Regions from separate parts of the Streptomyces sp. NPDC056347 genome, predicted to be linked through region 3. Evidence: riboswitches for the same ligand, from Rfam matches in the RefSeq annotation. Region 3 holds a riboswitch; each other region holds the start of a gene.
What was found. Region 3 has a riboswitch for cyclic di-AMP ahead of ACFCV8_RS03045 (transglycosylase SLT domain-containing protein). Riboswitches for the same ligand answer to the same signal wherever they lie in the genome.
Positions count from the first base shown of each region.

Region 1: another riboswitch for cyclic di-AMP. It lies ahead of ACFCV8_RS16515 (NlpC/P60 family protein); the one in region 3 lies ahead of ACFCV8_RS03045 (transglycosylase SLT domain-containing protein).
Region 2: another riboswitch for cyclic di-AMP. It lies ahead of ACFCV8_RS10260 (M23 family metallopeptidase); the one in region 3 lies ahead of ACFCV8_RS03045 (transglycosylase SLT domain-containing protein).

Region 1 covers NZ_JBHJQP010000061.1:32,314-39,018, reverse strand. Annotated here, with positions in the region: gene pcrA (DNA helicase PcrA) at 1-1,408, opposite strand, end outside; cyclic di-AMP (ydaO/yuaA leader) riboswitch at 1,631-1,794, shown strand; gene ACFCV8_RS16515 (NlpC/P60 family protein) at 1,801-2,937, shown strand; gene ACFCV8_RS16510 (hypothetical protein) at 3,009-3,362, opposite strand; gene ACFCV8_RS16505 (NlpC/P60 family protein) at 3,680-4,726, shown strand; gene ACFCV8_RS16500 (GNAT family N-acetyltransferase) at 4,802-5,563, shown strand; gene ACFCV8_RS16495 (LuxR C-terminal-related transcriptional regulator) at 5,601-6,299, opposite strand; gene ACFCV8_RS16490 (PspC domain-containing protein) at 6,283-6,705, opposite strand, start outside.
Region 2 covers NZ_JBHJQP010000030.1:23,450-30,154, forward strand. Annotated here, with positions in the region: gene ACFCV8_RS10245 (DNA topoisomerase (ATP-hydrolyzing) subunit A) at 1-1,289, opposite strand, end outside; gene ACFCV8_RS10250 (M16 family metallopeptidase) at 1,561-2,934, shown strand; gene ACFCV8_RS10255 (M16 family metallopeptidase) at 2,958-4,340, shown strand; cyclic di-AMP (ydaO/yuaA leader) riboswitch at 4,600-4,765, shown strand; gene ACFCV8_RS10260 (M23 family metallopeptidase) at 4,779-5,582, shown strand; gene ACFCV8_RS10265 (GntR family transcriptional regulator) at 5,829-6,527, shown strand; gene ACFCV8_RS10270 (HPr family phosphocarrier protein) at 6,698-6,705, opposite strand, start outside.
Region 3 covers NZ_JBHJQP010000006.1:63,827-70,531, forward strand. Annotated here, with positions in the region: gene ACFCV8_RS03030 (NAD(+)/NADH kinase) at 1-68, opposite strand, end outside; gene ACFCV8_RS03035 (APC family permease) at 248-1,645, opposite strand; gene ACFCV8_RS03040 (hypothetical protein) at 1,971-2,291, shown strand; gene ACFCV8_RS03045 (transglycosylase SLT domain-containing protein) at 2,298-2,792, opposite strand; cyclic di-AMP (ydaO/yuaA leader) riboswitch at 2,796-2,983, opposite strand; gene ACFCV8_RS03050 (ABC-F family ATP-binding cassette domain-containing protein) at 3,531-5,213, shown strand; gene ACFCV8_RS03055 (DUF305 domain-containing protein) at 5,197-5,862, opposite strand; gene ACFCV8_RS03060 (hypothetical protein) at 5,964-6,380, opposite strand; gene ACFCV8_RS03065 (MIP/aquaporin family protein) at 6,572-6,705, shown strand, end outside.

The DNA.
Region 1 (6,705 bases), on a different contig from region 3:
CCTCGGGGTTGGCGAGGACGCGCAGGTAGGCCAGGATGTCCCGGACCTCCTTGCGCTCGTAGAAGCGCACACCGCCGACGACCTTGTAGGGCAGGCCGACGCGGATGAAGATCTCCTCGAAGACGCGGGACTGCGCGTTGGTGCGGTAGAAGACCGCCACGTCACCGGCCTTGGCGTCGCCCGCGTCGGTCAGCCGGTCGATCTCGTCGGCGACGAACTGCGCCTCGTCGTGCTCGGTGTCGGCGACGTAGCCGGTGATCCGGGTGCCGGTGCCGGCGTTCGTCCAGAGGTTCTTGGGCCGGCGGCTCTCGTTGCGTTCGATGACGGCGTTGGCGGCGGAGAGGATCGTCTGGGTGGAGCGGTAGTTCTGCTCCAGGAGGATCGTCGTCGCGTCGGGGTAGTCCTCCTCGAACTGGAGGATGTTGCGGATGGTCGCGCCGCGGAAGGCGTAGATCGACTGGTCCGCGTCACCGACGACGCACAGCTCGGCCGGGGCGTCGCCCTCGCCCGCCGGGCCGACCAGCTCGCGCACCAGGGTGTACTGGGCGTGGTTGGTGTCCTGGTACTCGTCGACCAGGACGTGCCGGAAGCGGCGGCGGTAGTGCTCGGCGACGTCGGGGAACGCCTGGAGCAGGTGGACCGTCGTCATGATGATGTCGTCGAAGTCCAGCGCGTTGGCCTCGCGCAGCCGGGACTGGTACATCGCGTACGCCTGGGCGAGGGTCTTCTCGAAGCCGTCGGCGGCCTGGCCGGCGAAGGTCTCCTCGTCGATCAGCTCGTTCTTCAGGTTGGAGACCTTGGCCGTGAACGACTTCGGCGGGAAGCGCTTCGGGTCGAGGTCGAGGTCGCGGCAGACCAGGGCCATCAGCCGCTTGGAGTCGGCCGCGTCGTAGATCGAGAACGACGAGGTGAAGCCGAGCCGCTTGGACTCGCGGCGCAGGATGCGTACGCACGCGCTGTGGAAGGTCATGACCCACATGGCGTTGGCGCGCGGTCCGACGAGCTGCTCGACGCGCTCCTTCATCTCGCCCGCGGCCTTGTTGGTGAAAGTGATCGCCAGGATCTGACCGGGGTGCACCCCGCGCTCGGCGAGGAGGTGGGCGATCCGGTGGGTCAGCACCCGGGTCTTGCCCGAGCCGGCCCCGGCGACGATGAGCAGCGGGGAGCCCGCGTGGACGACGGCGGCGCGCTGCTCGGTGTTGAGCCCGTCGAGGAGCGCCGCGGGGTCGATGACGGGGCGGGGGGCGCCGTCGCGGTAGTAGGCGTCCCTGGGCGGCGGGCCGTCGAACACGCCCTCGAACAGACCCTCCGGCACCTCCTCGGGTGCGGCGTCCTCGGGGGGCGGCGGGGGCTGTTCCTCCGAGTGCTGGAGGCCGGCCAGGAAACTGTCGTCAAAGAGGCTGCTCATCGCTTGTCGAGTCTACGGGCTGCCCCCTGTCCCCCGGTGGGCGTTCGCCGGGACGGTACGGAGCGGGAGCGGCGGTCCACGGTGGGTGAGCGCCTTTGCCGCCTTCGCGCAGGTCACGAAAATGTATCGGGCATTTCGAACATCAACCTTCCCAGCGGCACCACGGGTTGGCTAGCGTGCTCGACCGGGCGGCCCGACCCCCTTGCGGCGAACCACGCCGAGCGGGCGCCCGCGCCGAATCCGGGCTGCCTTCGCGGGAGTCCGGAGCCGGGGACCCGGACGCAGTACCGGGGTGAATCGGTCCTTCCCCCACATCTGGACCGTAGGGCGCCTTCCGTTCGCCCGAACCCGACAGCTAACCCGGTAGGCGGTCCACGGAAGGAGATGCCGTCTTGGCATCGCACCGCAAGCCCCGTACCCGGGTGCGCTCCACCGCACCGGCCGTCGGGCTCACCACCGCGGCCCTGGCGTCCGTGACACTGCTCTCCACGCAGAGCGCGGTGGCCGCGCCCGACCCGAGGCCGAGCGTCGAGGACGTACAGAAGAAGGTCGACGATCTCTACCGGCAGGCGGGCACCGCGACCCAGCGGTACAACCGGGCGAAGGAGGCGACCGCCGCCCAGCGGGCCGAGGTCGAGGGCCTGCTGGAGGACGTCGCCGAGCGGGCCGACAGGCTCAACGACGCCCGCAGGACGCTGGGCGCCTTCGCGGCCGCGCAGTACCGCAACGGCTCCGTCGCGCCGACCGCCACGTTCTTCCTGGCCGACGACCCGCAGTCGTACTTCGACCAGAGCCAGCTCATGGAGCGGATGACCAGCCGCCAGCAGAAGGCGGTCACGGACTTCCGCGTCCAGCAGGAGAGGACCGCGAAGAAGCGGTCCGAGGCGGTACGGAGCCTGGAGACGCTGACGACGGCCCAGGCGTCGCTGCGCACCAGCAAGCAGGACGTGCGGACGAAGCTGTCCGAGGCGCGCACGCTGCTCTCGAAGCTGACCGCCGAGGAGAAGGCGCGGCTCGCGGAGATCGAGCGGAAGAAAGAGGCGGAGGCCCGGCGCAAGGCCGAGGAGCTGGCGAAGCAGCAGGCCGCCGCGCGGGACGCGAAGAAATCCGGCGGTACGGGTACGGGAACGGACGCGGGAACCGGCACCGGTACCGGCACGGACGGCGGCACCAGCACCGGGACCAAGGCCGAGCAGGTCCTCGCCTTCGCCCGGGCCCAGATAGGCAAGCCGTACGTGTGGGGCGCGACGGGCCCGGCCTCGTACGACTGCTCCGGGCTGACCCAGGCCGCCTGGAAGGCCGCGGGCGTCGACATCCCGCGCACCACCTGGGACCAGGTCAAGATCGGCACCCGGGTCGCCACGGCGGACCTGCGCCCCGGTGACCTGGTCTTCTTCTACGACGACATCAGCCACGTCGGCATCTACAAGGGCGACGGGATGATGATCCACGCGCCGAAGCCCGGGGCGAACGTGCGCGAGGAGTCGATCTACTACATGCCGATCTACGGCAGCGTGCGCCCCGCGTAGCCGGCGGCGGGCACGCGCGGACCGCGTACCGCGTACCGGCTGCCGGACCCGTCCGGCAGCCGGGAACGGCATCAGGTCCAGAGCGTGGCGATGAAGATGTTGACGAGCGTCAGCCCGCCGACCGCCGCGAAGGCGCCCTTGTCGACCTTCTCCTCGTCCCGCTTGATGTAGACGAGCGCCAGGACCACGATCAGGACCAGCAGCTTCACGCCGATCTTGATGTTGTTCACGTGACCGCCGTCGGCCTCGTTCATCCCGACCAGCGCGACACCGGTGACCAGCATGGTCAGCGCACCGTGCAGCATCGCCGGGACGAACCGGGCCGTGCCCGCGCCCATCGACTTCATCTGGGTCAGGAATCCGCCCAGCAGGGAGGCGATGCCGACGATGTGCAGGGCGACGAAGACATGTATGAGTACGTCCATGAGGCCGCAGCCTAGCCGTGGCCATATCACCCCCCGGCAGGCAGGTCCACCTTCACGGGGCAAACATGCCCTCGTGCCACTTCACTCGCACCTGTACCAATTGCGGCACTCTGACGTAATTTTCCCGATCAATCGTCGGCGTTGCCACGCCAAAACCGAGCAATAAGCGTCATTACGACTCCGGCCCGTGTCCCGGGTCTAGCGTCACTGACGGACCGGGCGACCGACGTCAACGGAGACCGGCCACTCCGCCGAACGTACCGGCGGGCCCGTCGGCAACTCCCGTCGGGCAGTCGTCAGGAAGGACGCACGCCCCCGTGGCAGCGCATCGAAAACCCAAGCAGCGCCTGTACACCGGCCCTGCTGCCCGCACCGCGGCGACCCTCGCCCTCACCGGCGCCGCCACCGCCGCCGCGCTGCCCGGCTCCGCGGCCCACGCCGAACCGCGACGCACCCCCGCCCAGGTCAAGTCCGAGGTGGACCGGCTCTACCACCAGGCGGAGATCGCCACCGAGCGGTACAACGGGGCGAAGGAGAAGGCCGCCGCCGCGGAGCATGCCCTGGACGCGCTGCGCGACGAGGCCGCCCGCCGCACCGAGCGCCTCAACGCCTCCCGCCAGGAGCTGGGGTCCTTCGCCGCCGCGCAGTACCGCACCAGCGGCCTCGGCCCCTCCGTGCAGCTGGCGCTCTCCTCCGACCCCGACCAGTACCTGGAGCGGGCCTCGTACCTGGACCGGGTCGCGGACCGCCAGTCCGTCGCGCTCGACCGGGTCCGGCAGCAGGTCGCCCGGATCGCCACGCTGCGCGCCCAGGCCAAGGGGCAGCTCGCCGACCTGACCGCCCGCCGGACGGAGCTGAGGAAGAGCAAGGCGGCGATCACGACCCGCCTGACCGAGGCCCGCCGTCTCCTCGACCGGCTGACCCCGGCCGAGCGCACCTCGTACGAGAACACGGATCAGGGCTCGGCCGCCCGCGCGTCCCGCTCCCTGCCGCGCGGCTCCGTCCAGGCACCCAGCGGGCGCGCCGCCGCGGCCGTCGCCTTCGCGTACGGGGCGCTCGGCAAGCCGTACGTGTGGGGCGCCACCGGCCCCTCCTCCTTCGACTGCTCCGGGCTCACCCAGGCCGCCTGGCGCTCCGCCGGGGTCTCGCTGCCCCGGACCACGTACACCCAGATCAATGCCGGACGGCGGGTGAGCCGGTCCGAACTCGCCCCCGGGGACCTGGTGTTCTTCTTCTCCGGCATCAGCCACGTCGGGCTCTACATCGGCAACGGGCAGATGATCCACGCCCCGCGCCCCGGCGCACCGGTCCGGGTCGCCCCGATCGACCAGATGCCCTTCGCGGGAGCCACCCGGGTGGCATAGGCTCCCGACGCCGGTCCGGGCCGTCCGCCGTCGCGGCGGCCCTCCGTCGAGCAACCGGCCCGAGGACAACCCGACATGCCCATGGACGCCGAGGTCCAGACCCACGCCCGCACGCTCGCCCAGCGTTCCCCGGACCATCTCCGGGTCGGGCCGTTCACCGTGCGGTACAACCCCGACTGGTCCCTCAAGTACGCCAATTACGCCATACCCGACCAGGACGCGGAGCCGACCGCCGAGGACATCGGCGCGCTGGTCGCCGCGTTCCGGGCGCACGACCGGCTGCCCCGGCTGGAGTTCCTGCCCGGTTCGGCGCCCGCGGTCGAACCCGCGCTGCTGGCCGCCGGGTTCACCGTCGAGAACCGGGCCCCGATCATGGCCTGCGCCCCGGACGGGCTGCTGGCGCCGAAACCGGTGACGGACCTCGTGGTCGGCGAACCGGCCACCGACGCCGAGTTCGCCGCCGCCGCCCTCGTCCAGCACCACGGCTACGGCGGCGCCGGCGAGCCCGAGGACGGCACGGCGCGGTGGCTGCGCACGGCGGCCGAGGGCGGCGGGGTCGCGGCCCTCGCCACGCTCGACGGCGTACCGGTGGCCGCGGGCGGCTGCTCCGTACCCGTCGACGGCCTCACCGAACTGGCCGGGCTGGCCGTCGCCGACGCCTACCGCCGCCGGGGCATCGGCGCCGCGCTCTCCGCCCATCTGACGGCCACCGCCTTCGAGCGCGGCTGCCGGGTGGTGTGGCTGGAACCGGCCGACGAGGCCGTGGAGCGGATCTACGCGGGCATCGGCTTCGCCCGGATCGGCGAGAAGCTGAACATCTCGCTCGACCCGGCGTGAGGGGCCGGGGACCCGGGGCCCCGTGCGGCCCGGCGGCTCAGACCAGCCGCCGGGCCGTCGCCCACCGGGTCAGCTCGTGCCGGTTGGAGAGCTGGAGCTTGCGCAGCACGGCCGAGACGTGCGACTCGACCGTCTTCACCGAGATGAACAGCTGCTTGGCGATCTCCTTGTAGGCGTAGCCGCGGGCGATCAGCCGCAGCACCTCGCGCTCGCGCTGGGTGAGGCGGTCCAGGTCCTCGTCGACCGGCGGCGCGTCCGTGGAGGCGAAGGCGTCGAGGACGAAGCCGGCCAGCCGGGGCGAGAACACCGCGTCGCCGTCCTGGACGCGGAAGACCGAGTCGACCAGGTCGGTGCCGGTGATGGTCTTGGTGACATAGCCGCGGGCACCTCCCCGGATGACGCCGATCACGTCCTCGGCGGCGTCCGACACGGACAGCGCCAGGAACCGCACCGGATTGTCGACGGCCCCCATCAGCGAGGAGCAGCGGCGCAGTACCTCGACGCCGCCGCCGCCCGGGAGGTGGACGTCGAGGAGGACGACCTCGGGGCGGGTCGCCGTGATGACGGTGACCGCCTGGTCGACGTCGGCGGCCTCGCCGACCACCTCGACGCCGGTCTCCTCGGTGCGGCCGATCTCGGCCTGGACTCCGGTGCGGAACATCCGGTGGTCGTCGACGAGCACGACCCGTACCCGGCGCTCCGCGCCCCCGGCCGCCCCCTCAGTGGTCCTGATCATCGTTCGCCCTCTCCATCTCCAGCTCGACCTCCGTGCCCCCGCCGGGCACCGGACGCAGCCTTGCCGTACCGCCGTTGCGCTGCATCCGGCCGATGATTGATTCTCGTACGCCCATTCTGTCCCCCGGTACGGAATCCAGGTCGAAGCCCGGACCCCGGTCGCGGACCGAGACGAAGACCGTGCGGCCCTCGACCTCCGCGTAGACCTGTACGGCGCCGCCCTCGCCACCGTACTTGGCGGCATTGACCATGGCCTCGCGCGCGGCCTGCATCTGTGCGGCCAGCTTCTCGTCCAGCGGGCAGTCGCCGACCACGACGACCTCCAGCGGTACGCCGTGCTTGTCCTCGACCTCGGCGGCGGCGCGTTTGACCGCCTCGGCGAGGGTCTCGGGCTCGTCGTCCTCGTC
Region 2 (6,705 bases), on a different contig from region 3:
GTCTCGCTCAGCGAGAAGTGCGCGACGAGCCGCTCCTTGGCCTGCGCCGAATTGTCGCTGGACCGGATGATCCGGATGACCTCGTCGATGTCGATCAGCGCGACGAGCAGACCCTGGACCAGATGCAGCCGGTCGCGGCGCTTGCCCCGGCGGAACTCGCTGCGTCGGCGCACCACCTCGAAGCGGTGGTCGAGATAGACCTCCAGGAGCTCCTTGAGCCCCAGCGTGAGCGGCTGCCCGTCGACCAGCGCCACGTTGTTGATGCCGAAGGACTCCTCCATCGGCGTGAGCCGGTAGAGCTGCTCCAGGACGGCCTCCGGCACGAAGCCGTTCTTCACCTCGATGACCAGACGCAGGCCGTGCTCGCGGTCGGTCAGGTCCTTCACGTCCGCGATGCCCTGGAGCTTCTTCGCCGAGACCAGGTCCTTGATCTTGGCGATCACCTTCTCCGGGCCGACGGCGAAGGGCAGTTCCGTGACGACCAGACCCTTGCGGCGGGCCGTCACGTTCTCCACGGAGACCGTCGCGCGGATCTTGAACGTGCCGCGCCCGCGGGCGTACGCGTCCTTGATGCCGCCCAGACCCACGATCCGGCCACCGGTGGGCAGGTCGGGCCCCGGCACGAACCGCATCAGGGTCTCCAGGTCGGCGCCCGGGTGCTTGATCAGGTGGCGGGCGGCGGCGACGACCTCGCCCAGGTTGTGCGGCGGCATGTTGGTCGCCATGCCGACCGCGATCCCGGACGACCCGTTGACCAGCAGGTTCGGGTACGCGGCGGGAAGAACGGACGGCTCCGACTCCTGGCCGTCGTAATTCGACTGGAAATTGACGGTGTCCTCGTCGATCGACTCCGTCATCAGGGACGTCGCGTCGGCCATCCGGCACTCGGTGTACCGCATGGCGGCGGGCGGGTCGTCGTTCCCGAGCGAGCCGAAGTTCCCGTGGCCGTCGACCAGGGGGAGCCGCATCGAGAACGGCTGCGCCAGACGGACCAGCGCGTCGTAGATCGACGCGTCGCCGTGCGGGTGCAGCTTGCCCATGACCTCGCCGACGACGCGGGCGCACTTCACGAAGCCGCGGTCGGGGCGCAGGCCCATCTCGTTCATCTGGTACACGATGCGGCGGTGCACCGGCTTCATGCCGTCGCGGGCGTCGGGCAGGGCCCGCGAGTAGATCACGGAGTACGCGTACTCGAGGAAGGAGCCCTGCATTTCGTCGACGACGTCGATGTCGAGGATCTTCTCCTCGAAGTCGTCCGGCGGCGGGGTCTTCGTGCTGCGGCGGGCCATCGCTGCTGCGACTCCTTCACGGATTCTGTTTCGGGCAACCTCAGGTTCTGACGCGGACCATTGTGGACCGCCGCACTGACAACCCCGACCTCGACCCGTCCCAAAGGGCGTACGAGGACCGAGCCGGAACGGTTTTCCGCCCCGCCACGCGGGGGATGCGCCCCTCTTTCACGCGAACTTCCCCGGAACGGGAACTTCGCCAGGTGTCCGTCCGCTTGCTTAAAGTGGCAGGTCTCGCAGGAAATCCAGTATCGCGATCGAAGGGACGTACATGCCCATGGGTCACACGGCCACCGCTCAGGCCGGCTCCGGCGGCTTGACAGCGACCGAGCACCGCCTGGCCAACGGCCTGCGCGTGGTGCTCTCCGAGGACCATCTGACCCCGGTCGCCGCGGTCTGCCTCTGGTACGACGTCGGCTCGCGCCACGAGGTCAAGGGGCGCACCGGCCTGGCGCACCTCTTCGAGCACCTGATGTTCCAGGGCTCCGGCCAGGTCAAGGGGAACGGCCACTTCGAGCTGGTGCAGGGCGCCGGCGGCTCGCTCAACGGCACCACCAGCTTCGAGCGCACCAACTACTTCGAGACCATGCCCACGCACCAGCTGGAGCTGGCTCTGTGGCTGGAGGCGGACCGCATGGGCTCGCTGCTCGCCGCGCTCGACGAAGAGTCCATGGAGAACCAGCGCGACGTCGTCAAGAACGAGCGCCGCCAGCGCTACGACAACGTCCCCTACGGCACGGCGTTCGAGAAGCTCACGGCGCTGTCCTACCCCGAGGGCCACCCGTACCACCACACCCCGATCGGCTCGATGGCCGACCTGGACGCCGCGACCCTGGAGGACGCGCGCACCTTCTTCCGGACCTACTACGCGCCGAACAACGCGGTGCTCTCGGTGGTCGGCGACATCGACCCCGAGCAGACCCTCGCCTGGGTCGAGAAGTACTTCGGCTCCATCCCGTCCCACGACGGCAAGCAGCCGCCGCGTGACGGAGCGCTCCCGGAGATCATCGGCGAGCAGCTTCGCGAGGAGGTGCGCGAGGAGGTCCCGGCGCGGGCCCTGATGGCCGCCTACCGGCTGCCGCACGACGGCACCCGCGAGTGCGACGCGGCGGACCTCGCGCTGACCGTGCTCGGCGGCGGCGAGTCCTCGCGGCTCCACAACCGCCTGGTCCGGCGCGACCGTACGGCGGTGGCGGCCGGTTTCGGGCTGCTGCGGCTGGCCGGGGCACCCTCGCTCGGCTGGCTGGACGTGAAGACGTCCGGCGGTGTGGAGGTTCCCGAGATCGAGGCCGCGGTCGACGAGGAGCTCGCCCGGTTCGCCGCCGAGGGCCCGACGCCCGAGGAAATGGAGCGAGCGCAGGCCCAGTTGGAGCGCGAATGGCTGGACCGGCTCGGTACGGTCGCCGGGCGCGCCGACGAACTCTGCCGGTTCGCGGTGCTGTTCGGTGACCCGCAGCTCGCCCTGACCGCCGTGCACCGGGTGCTCGACGTCACCGCGGAGGAGGTCCAGGCGATCGCCAAGGCCCGGCTGCGCCCCGACAACCGCGCGGTGCTGGTCTACGAGCCGGTCGAGGCGGCCGAGTCCGCGGACGCCGACGCGACCGACGCCGACGACACCGACGCGCAGGAAGGAGCGGGCAAGTGACCGACGCCGCGACTGGAGTTTCGATGCAGTTCCACCCGCAGCCGGCCCCCGGCACCGCTCGTCCCTGGGCCTTCCCCGCCCCGGAGCGCGGCGCCCTGCCCAATGGCCTCACGGTGCTCCGCTGCCACCGTCCCGGCCAGCAGGTCGTGGCGGTCGAGATCTTCCTCGACGCCCCGCTGGACGCCGAGCCCGAGGGCCTCGACGGCGTGGCCACGATCATGTCGCGGGCGCTGTCAGAGGGCACCGACAAGCGCACCGCGGAGGAGTTCGCCGCCGAGCTGGAGCGCTGCGGCGCCACGCTCGACGCACACGCCGACCACCCCGGCGTCCGGGTCTCCCTGGAAGTCCCGGCCTCCCGGCTGGCCAAGGCGCTCGGGCTGGTCGCCGAGGCGCTGCGGGCGCCCGCCTTCGCCGACAGCGAGGTCGAGCGGCTGGTGCGCAACCGGCTCGACGAGATCCCGCACGAGCAGGCCAACCCGGCCCGGCGCGCCGCCAAGCAGCTCTCCAAGGAGCTCTTCCCGGCCGAGGCGCGGATGTCGCGTCCGCGCCAGGGCACCGAGGAGACGGTGGGGCGGATCGACGCGGCCGCCGTGCGCGCCTTCTTCGAGGCCCACGTCCGGCCGTCGACCGCGACCGCCGTGGTCGTCGGCGACCTCACCGGCATCGACCTGGACGCCCTGCTCGCCGACACCCTGGGCGACTGGTCGGGCGAGGCCGCCGAGTCCCGCCCCGTACCGCCGATCACGGCCGACGACACCGGCCGGGTGGTGATCGTCGACCGGCCCGGCGCGGTGCAGACCCAGCTGCTGATCGGCCGGATCGGCGCCGACCGCCACGACAGCGTGTGGCCGGCCCAGGTGCTCGGCACCTACTGCCTGGGCGGCACGCTCACCTCCCGGCTCGACCGGGTGCTGCGCGAGGAGAAGGGCTACACGTACGGCGTGCGGGCCTTCGCCCAGGTGCTGCGCTCGACGGCTCCGGACTCGGCGTCGGGCGCCACCGGTGCCGCGATGCTGGCGATCAGCGGTTCGGTGGACACCGAGTCCACCGAACCGGCGCTGAGGGACCTGTGGACGGTGCTGCGGACGCTGGCGGCCGAGGGCCTCACCGACGAGGAGCGCGAGACGGCGGTGCAGAACCTGGTGGGCGTCGCGCCGCTGAAGTTCGAGACGGCGGCCTCCGTCGCGGGCACCCTCGCCGACCAGGTCGAGCAGCACCTGCCGGACGACTACCAGGCGCAGCTGTACGCCCGTCTCGCGGAGACCGGCACGGTCGAGGCGACCGCGGCGGTCGTCAACGCCTTCCCGGTCGACCGGCTGGTCACGGTCCTGGTCGGCGATGCGGCCCGGATCGCGGAGCCCGTCCGGGCCCTGGGCATCGGAGAGGTGTCGGTGGTCACCGGCTGACCGGCTGAACGGCCGGTTGGCCGGTCGGTACCGGTGAGACCGAACACGGACCGCGCCGATCGGTGCACAGTGGGGCAAAGGGGCGACCCGCACGAGCGAGATCTCGTGAGGGTCGCCCCTTTTGTCCGTTCTGTTGGGAGGTTGCCCGTCTGCCCTGTGGGATGCGCTACAAAACGGCCTGTCCGTTTGGCGGATGAAAGCAACCCCGTTTAGCGTCGGCTCGACTGTTCGCACTCGTATGCCGCATCCGTGACGTACCGGACAGTCATCGCCGAGTCCCCGTCCGGCGCGAGCCCGGGGAGCCGGGGACCCACGCAGTCCCTGGGGTGAATCGGACGCCTGAGCCCCATGGGGCCGGGGTGCCCGTAGGAGACCTTCCTGCTCCGAACCCGTCAGCTAACCCGGTAGGCGAGAAGGAAGGAAAGGATCAGCCACTCCATGGCGTTCACCCGTGCCACCGGGAAGCACCGTGCCCCGAACCGACTGACGCGCAGGGGCGCGAAGGCCGTCGGCGTCGCGACCCTGGCCACCACCGGCGTCATCGGCGGTCTGGCCGCCCCCGCCGTCGCCGCGGACTCCGAGTCCGCCGCCGTCGAGGACACCGGCCTCACCCAGGTCCTCACCATCGACGAGACCCTCGCCGAGCGGATCGGAGCCCAGGCCGACGCACAGCGGCACCAGGCCGACACCGCGGCCAAGGTCAAGGCCAAGGCCAAGGCGAAAGCCAGGGCCGAGGCCAAGAAGAAGGCCGAGGCCAGGGTCGCGGCGGAGCGCGCGACCGAGTCCCGCGCCGGGACGACCCGCGTCGCCCGGTCCGCCGAGCGCACCGGGCTGGGCGCTTTCCGCCTCCCCGTCGCCGGTTCGTACGTCACCACCGGCTACAAGTCCGGCGGCTCGCTCTGGTCCTCCGGCAGCCACTCCGGCGTCGACTTCCACGCGGTGTCCGGCAGCTCCGTCGTCGCCGTGGGCGCCGGTACGGTCGTCGAGGCCGGCTGGGGCGGCGCGTACGGCAACAACATCGTGCTCCGGATGACGGACGGCACGTACACGCAGTACGGCCACCTCTCCTCCATCGGCGTCTCGATCGGACAGAGCGTCGCCGAAGGGCAGCAGATCGGCCTCTCCGGCTCGACCGGCAACTCCACCGGCCCGCACCTCCACTTCGAGGCCCGCACGACGCCGTCGTACGGCTCCGACCTGGACCCGGTCGCGTATCTGCGCGCCCACGGAGCCGCCGTCTGACGGGCGCTCCGCGCTGCATCCGCCGAAGGCCCCGGACCCCGTGTCCGGGGCCTTCGGCATGTCCGCCGCACGGCGTGGGCGGCAGCCCTTCGATGGACCGCCCCCGGATTTCGCCGGGCCCTTCCGCGGCCGGAAGTCATTCGTGAATTCCTGCCCGGCATCGGAAATTCCGACGCATTGCAATAGAGTCACGGAACAGGTTTCGGGCGACCGCGTTCTCGCGGGTACTGAGGCGGAGGTTCGGGCATGCGCATTCCCGCGCATTCGGTAAGCACGGCGATCCGTGACGACATCGTCTCCGGTGTCTTCGCGCGCGGCAGCCGTCTCACGGAGGAGGTGCTGGCCCGCCGGTACGGGGTCTCCCGCGTCCCGGTCCGTGAAGCGCTGCGCACCCTGGAGCCCGAGGGCTTCGTCGTCACCCGCAGACACGCGGGCGCCTGCGTGGCCGAGCCCACCGACCTGGAGGCGGCCGACCTCCTGGAGGCCCGGACGCTGCTGGAGCCGCTGGGCGCCGCCCGCGCCGCGCAGCGCCGCACCGAGGCCCACCTCAAGGTGCTGCGCGGCCTCGTCCGCCTCGGCCGCGACCGGGCACTGCGGGGCGAGACCGAGGACCTGCGCCCACTGGGCGGATGGTTCCACGAGACGCTGGCGCAGGCCTCCGGCAGCCCCGGCCTGATCGCCCTGCTCGGCCAGTTGCGGCACAAGATCGCCTGGATGTACGTGGTCGAGCGGCCGGCCCGTCCGGCGGATTCCTGGGCCGAGCGCGGGGCCATCGTGGACGCGGTGGCGCGCGGCGACGCCGACCGTGCCAGGGCGCTGGCCGCCCATCACGCGGAGCGGGCCGCGGCCGCGCACCGACTGCGTCCCGGACCCCCGCGCCCCCGTGCCGGAGGCCCGGTGAGGGGCTCGCAACATTCCGTAAACACCGCTGGTACCCGTAATTAACAACGGTGTCGTACAAAAGAGATGTGCTTCGGCCCGGCCGGTCGATGTGATTTCTTGCGGCGTATTACATTCCGATGGAATCGCTCGGACACGAAAAAGCCGCGGATCCGTTTTTACGGTGCCGCGGCTCTCTCGCTGAAAGCATCATTGAAAACGTCGGTGAAAACGCCTCAGACGG
Region 3 (6,705 bases):
ACGCCGGCCGCGACGACGGCCTCGGGGCGGCCCTGGTGCACGACGACTCCGACCCGTTCGACACCCATCCCGCCCACTGCTCCCCGTGTTCCGACGACGCTCCTCGTCCCACTGTGGGCAATGCGGGGCGGGTCCGCCCGTCGCCGGGGCGGCGCTGCGTCCGGTCGGGCGACGGGCGCGAACGGGCGCGGCCCGCCGGTGGAGGATCTCCGCCGACGGGCCGCGCACCGCACGGAAGGTGCCCCGGTCAGGACTGGACGTCCTCCGGAATGCTGACCAGCCAGCGGGTCTCGCGGCGGGGCCGCAGATAGAGCGCCCAGTAGAGCGTGGCGACCGCGGTGATGCCGCCGGTCCACAGCAGGTACTCGGCCTCCTGCTGGGTCAGGATGTACGCCAGCACGGCGATCAGCAGCACGGGGACCGCGGGCCACAGCGGCATGCGCCAGGCCGGAGCCTCGCGGTGCGTGCCGCGGCGGCAGAGCAGGGCCGCGACGGCGACCAGCAGGTACATGGCGGTGACGGAGACGCCGGTGACGCCGTACAGGGTGTCGAGGTTGACGAAGCAGAGTGCCGCGCCGGGTACGCCGACGACCAGGGTCGCGACCCACGGCGAGCCGAACCGGCCGAGCCGGGCCAGGGCGTTGTTGACCGGTGCGGGCCATGCCTTGTCGCGGGCCGAGGCGAAGAGCACCCGGGAGTTCTGGATGACCATGACGATGCCCGCGTTGATGATCGCGAGGGCGACGCAGAGGCTGACGAAGGTGCCGACCGCCGAGTTGGACCAGGCGGTGACCATGGTGCTGAGGTCGCCGGAGGTCAGGGCCTCCAGGTCCGGGGCGCCCATGGTGATGGCGATGACCGGGATCAGGATGACGGCGGTGGAGATGGCGAGGGTGGCGAGCACGGTGCGGGCCACGTTGCGCCGCGGGTTCTCCAGTTCCTCGGAGAGGTAGACGGCGGTGGAGAAGCCCTGGGTGATGAAGAGCGCGATGGCCAGTCCGGAGACCACCATCATCGCGGTGACGGTGGAGTGGGAGCCGCCCTCGGAGGCGACCGTGCCGTGCACCAGAGCCGATCCGCCGCGCTCGGTGTGGGCGAAGCCCAGTACGGCGACGACGCCCGCCGCGATCACTTCGAGGACCAGGAAGATTCCGGTGATCCACGCGTTGGCGCGCAGGTCCAGCAGACCGGCGAGGGTGGCGAGCAGCATGACCCCGGCGCCCGCGACGGGGGCCGGTATGTGCACGATGGGCGCCAGGTAGTCCGCCGTCCCCATGGAGATCACCGGGGGCACGATCATCACGACCAGCAGCGACAGCACGAAGACGAGCCATCCGGCGAGCCGTCCCGCCATGGTCGACACCATGGCGTACTCGCCGCCGGCGCTGGGGATGAGGGTGCCCAGTTCCGAGTAGCAGAAGGCGACCGCGATGCAGAGCAGCGAGCCGATGGCGATGGTCAGGGCCGTGTACGTGCCGAGGCTGGAGAAGAGGTCCGGCACGACCACGAAGAGGGTCGAGGCGGGCGTCACACAGGACAGCGTGAGCAGCGTGCCGCCCACGACGCCGATGGAGCGCTTGAGCTTCTGGGGGGTGGGGCCGGTCGCCGGGGCGAGCGCCTGTGGTGCGCTGAGCGTGTCGGTCATCGTGCGGTTCCGATCAAAAGGTGCGGTGTTTGAGCACGGGAGCGGTATCGCCTCCAGACGAGGACGTGGTGAGTGGTTTCGTCGCTCCCAGCGCGCCATGCAATCCTGACGTGATCCGCAGGTCAAGAGGTGTTCACCTTCGGAATTCGTTGTTCCAGTGATCCATTTCGACGATTTGACGCTAACTGTGTAGGGAACATCGGGGGATCGGCAGGTGCGGGAACCGAAGGCCGGACCGAGGGAAATTTTCCCCCTCGTCCGGCATCCGGCGAATGCGTGCGACCCATGGGTCGCGCATTCGCCGCGCCGGTGCCAGCCTGGATGCATGGCTTGGGCGTCATGGACGACTTGTGGTGTGTTCTCCGGGCACGGCGGCGTGCTCACGGAGGAGGTCGGTGTCCTGTCCGGGGACCTGACCGTGCACACGACCTGGGCCGAGGACACGGCCCAGATCACGGTGCAGTACTCGGGGGCGATCGACTGGTTCACGATGGCGGGCAGCCCCGTGGCGTGCTGTTCGGAGGAGGACAGCCGCCGCCTGCACGACGCCGCGGTGCAGGCGGTACGCAACGGGGCGGCGGCCACCGTGCCCCTCCCGCCCCGCGCCGGACAGCCGGAGCGGGCGGCGGAGTCCGCCCCGGAGTGACGGAGGTCAGTAGGCCCCGTCGACGTTGTCGATGGAACCGTAGCGGTCGGCGGCGTAGTTGCACGCCGCGGTGATGTTGGCGACGGGGTCGAAGCTGTCCGTTGACGTGCCGGGCACGTGGTAGGCGAGGAAGGTCGGATCGATGATCTGGAGGAGCCCCTTGGAGGGGGTTCCGGCGGCGGCGTTCGAGTCCCAGCCGTTGACGGCGAGCGGGTTGCCCGAGGACTCGCGCATGATGTTGCGGTGGATGCCCTCGTAGCTGCCGGGGATGCTGTGCTCGGCCATGACCGCGAGGGACTGCTTGATCCAGCCGTCCAGATCGTTCGTGTACGCCGAGGGCTGCCCGGCGGACGCGGTGGCGGTCGGCGGAGCCGGTGTCGCCGAGGCCGCCCGAGCGCCGAACAGCGGCAGCAACAGAACGGCCGCCCCTGCGCCCACGGCTATGAAACCCCTGGTCAGCGAGGCGTAGGTGCGACGACGGCACGTAGCGGTGAAGCGCATGGTGGTTCCTCTCCGTCGCCTGCGAGGTGAGCTGTCGGGTTCGGGCTGGAGCTGCCCGGCCGCGCGGGAGCGCGACTTCACCCCGAGCCGTCCGGGTGTCCGGACCGGCGATGTGCCTGGGTTCCCCGCTCCTGCCGTGCACAAGTGGTCGGAATGCGCCGGACAGCGGCAGGATTCGGCGTTCCGTCCGGATTGACGGAGACCGTAAGCGAGAAGAACCGAAAGGGACAAGACCCTAATTTCCACTTGCAATTCACCAACAAGATCAAGTCGTTGGATTCCCGGTCACCCCACTCGCGTCGACCGGGCCCGAAGCCTTGCGGGCAAAGGGCTCCGAAGCGCGTGGCGCGACCCCCGCCGACAGGATGTGACTCGCGCCACGGAACAACGAAAGGCGCCTTTCGGATCCGTCCCGCGCGTCGCCCCGCGGACCGGCCGGCGTTGCCTTCCCCTCCACCCTGCGGTTATGGTTCCTATGTCCTGTTGTCTCCGATAGAGGTGGACGTTGCGCATCTGAGGTCCGCGAACACCGCGCGGTACGGCTCCCGGCCGTACGCCCGCCACGCTGTCGCAGTGCTTCCGCACTGCCCGTGGCATCCGCGTGGATGCGACCTCGGTGCATGGCCCGTCCATCGATCTCCAGGACCGCCGCACCCTTTCTCCGCTGCCCGGTCGCCGCGTGGTGCTCGCATACGAATCCCCGTTCATTGCGTATGCGACTCGACTGCGAGGAAAACCATGGCGACACCCACCGCGCCCAGCGCCTCCCTCACCTGCTCCGCCCTGACCTTCCGATGGCCGGACGGCACCACGGTCTTCGACGGGCTCTCGCTGAGCGTCGGCCGTGGCCGGATCGGACTCGTCGGCAACAACGGTGCGGGCAAGTCCACCCTGCTGCGGTTGCTCACCGGTCAACTGCGCCCGTCCGAGGGCTCGGTGACCATCGGCGGCAGCCTCGCCCATCTGCCGCAGAACATCACCCTCGACACCGCCCTGCGGGTGGACCGCGCGCTCGGCATCGCGGAGCGGCGCGAGGCACTGCGGGCCATCGAGTCCGGAGACGTCGACGAGAAGCACTTCGAGACGATCGGCGAGGACTGGGACGTCGAGGAGCGGGCCCTGGCGACCCTGGGCTCGCTCGGTCTCGACGGCGTCGGACTCGACCGTACCGTGGGCGAGTTGTCCGGCGGGGAGACCGTGCTGCTGCGCCTCGCGGCGCTGCTGCTGGAACGGCCCGACGTCCTGCTCCTGGACGAACCCACCAACAACCTGGACCTGTTCGCCCGCCAGAGGCTGTACGGGGCCGTCGACTCCTGGCACTCGGGCGTACTGATCGTGGTCAGCCACGACCGCGAACTGCTGGAGCGCGTGGACCGCATCGCCGAGCTGCGCGCCGGATCGGTGAACTGGTACGGCGGCGGCTGGTCCGCCTACCAGGAGGCCGTGGCCGCCGAACAGGAGGCCGCCGGACGGACGCTCCGTGCCGCCGAGGCGGACGTACGCCGCCAGAAACGCGAGCTGGAGGAGACTCGCACGAAACTGGCCAGGCGTCAGCGCGCCGGCAGGAAGGCCGAGGCGGAGGGCGGGCTGCCGAAGATCCTGGCAGGCCGCCGCAAGCGGTCCGCCCAGGAGTCGGCGGGCAAGCTCCGCGGCGTTCACGAGGAACGGCTCGGCGAGGCTCGCGAGCGACGGGAGGAGGCAGCGGACGCGATCCGCGACGATGCCGAGATCCGGGTGAGCCTGCCGCACACGGCGGTGCCCACCGGACGCACCGTGCTGTCCGTGAGCGAACTGCGCCCCCGGTTCGGCCGACTGCGCGAAGGGCGCCTCCAGGTGCAGGGGCCCGAACGGATCGCGCTCGTCGGCCGCAACGGCGCGGGGAAGACGACGCTGCTGCGTACGCTCACCGGCGAGCTGGCACCGTTGTCCGGCGAGGCCAGGACCTTCGTCCCGACGCGGTTCCTCCCCCAGCGGCTCGACGTGCTGGACCCGGAGCTGAGCGTCGCGGCGAACGCCGCCCGCATGGCCCCCGGGGTCACCGACAACCACATCCGCGCCCAGCTCGCACGCTTCCTGTTCCAGGGAAAACGCGCCGAGCAGCCGGCGGGCACCCTCTCGGGCGGCGAGCGGTTCCGTGCCGCGCTCGCCGCGACGATGCTCGCCGCACCGGCGCCGCAGCTGCTGATGATGGACGAGCCGACCAACAACCTCGACATCGCGAGCGTGCGGCAGCTGACCAGCGCGCTGGAGGCCTACGAAGGCGCACTGCTGATCGCCAGTCACGACCTGCCGTTCCTGGAAGCGGTCGGCACGACGCGGTGGCTGCTGGTCGAGGAGGGGCTGCGCGAGACATCCCCGCAGGAGGTGGCCGAACTGCTCTCCGCGCCCACGGCTCCTGTCGGGGTCAGAGCCGGTCGATGATCTTGTTCATCTGCTCGATCTCCGCGGTCTGGGCCGTGACGACGGCTTCGGCGAGCTTCTTCGCGTCGGCGTTCCTGCCCTGCTTCTGCTCGTCCTCGGCCATGGTGACCGCGCCCTCGTGGTGGCCGATCATGAGCTGGGCGAACTTCTTGTCGAAGTCCCTGCCCTTGGCGGCCTCGAGTTCGGCCATGTCCTTGTCGGACATCATTCCGGGCATGCCCGCGCCGTCCGTTCCATGGTCCATCCCGGGCATGTCACCCATCGAGGAGTCCGGCAGCGGCTTGCCCCAGGACGTGAGCCAGCCCTTCATCGTGTTGATCTCGGGGTCCTGTGCGCTCTCGATCGCGGTGGCCAGCTTCTTGATCTCGGCGTCGGCGGCCCGGCCGTCGGCAAGCTTCGCCATCTCGATGGCCTGCTGGTGGTGCGGGATCATCTGCTGCGCGAACTCCACGTCCGCGTCGTTGAACGTACCGGCGGCGGCCGGGGCGGACGCCTTGGCCGAGCCGTGGTCCATGCCCGGCCCGGCGGAGTCGTGCGAGGAGTCGTCGGAGGAACCGCAGGCCGTCAGGGCCAGGGCGAGTGCGGCGGTGGTGCCGACCGTCGCGAGCGTGCGACGGTGGCGGGCGGCGAAGGGCGGAAGAACAGACATCACGGTTCTCTTCTCAGGTGGATGCGCCACGTTCGTGACGCGCGGAAGGGCAGGGTGATCCGGCCGGTCGGGCCCGTGGGCCGTGGACCGGCGGATTCCTGTCACGTCCGCGCGACGCACACCTGGAGAAGCAGTTGCCGGCCGGCCCGCGGTGGTCCCCGCCGCGCCGGTCCGCGTACGGCGGCGCGGCGCCCGGTCAGCACCCCGGCGGTCAGCAGCACCAGGCCGAGTGCCATCAGCAGCGGCAGCACCCGGTCCCGGGACTGGGTGAACACGCAGGACTCGCCGCCCGCCACGGGCATCGCGGCGGCCACCCGATCGGCCCCGTCCTCCGCGGCCATGGCGGCATGGCCGCCGGGCTGCGCCGCACCCGGCGCGGCGGCGGCCATGGCCCGCGCGTCGTGACAGCCCTCCACGGCACTGGCGGGCGCTCCGTGCATGAGGAACAGACCGAACAGGACGGCGCACAGCACGAACAGCCGGGACGCTCCCGGTGCGCGTGTCCGTCCGCGATCCACGGCTGCCTCGAATCCTGGCTCGTACGAGTCCTGCGATACGCGCCCGACGATACCCCCACCGGGTTCCCTTCCCCTCGGCGCCCCCGCGCCGGGCGGGCCGCGAAACGCATGCGGAACCACAAACCTCCGATTACTCTCATATCCGGATCTATGGCACCGGCCTTCGCGGACCGACAGGAAGCGGGTTCCCCATGGGGCGGCTCAGGAACTCGGGACTCGCCGGGGAACTCTCCGCGGAGTTCCTCGGCACGCTGATCCTCATCCTCTTCGGCTGCGGGGTCGTGGCCCAGGTCGCGGCGGGCGGTGCGCTCACCGAACCTCCGGG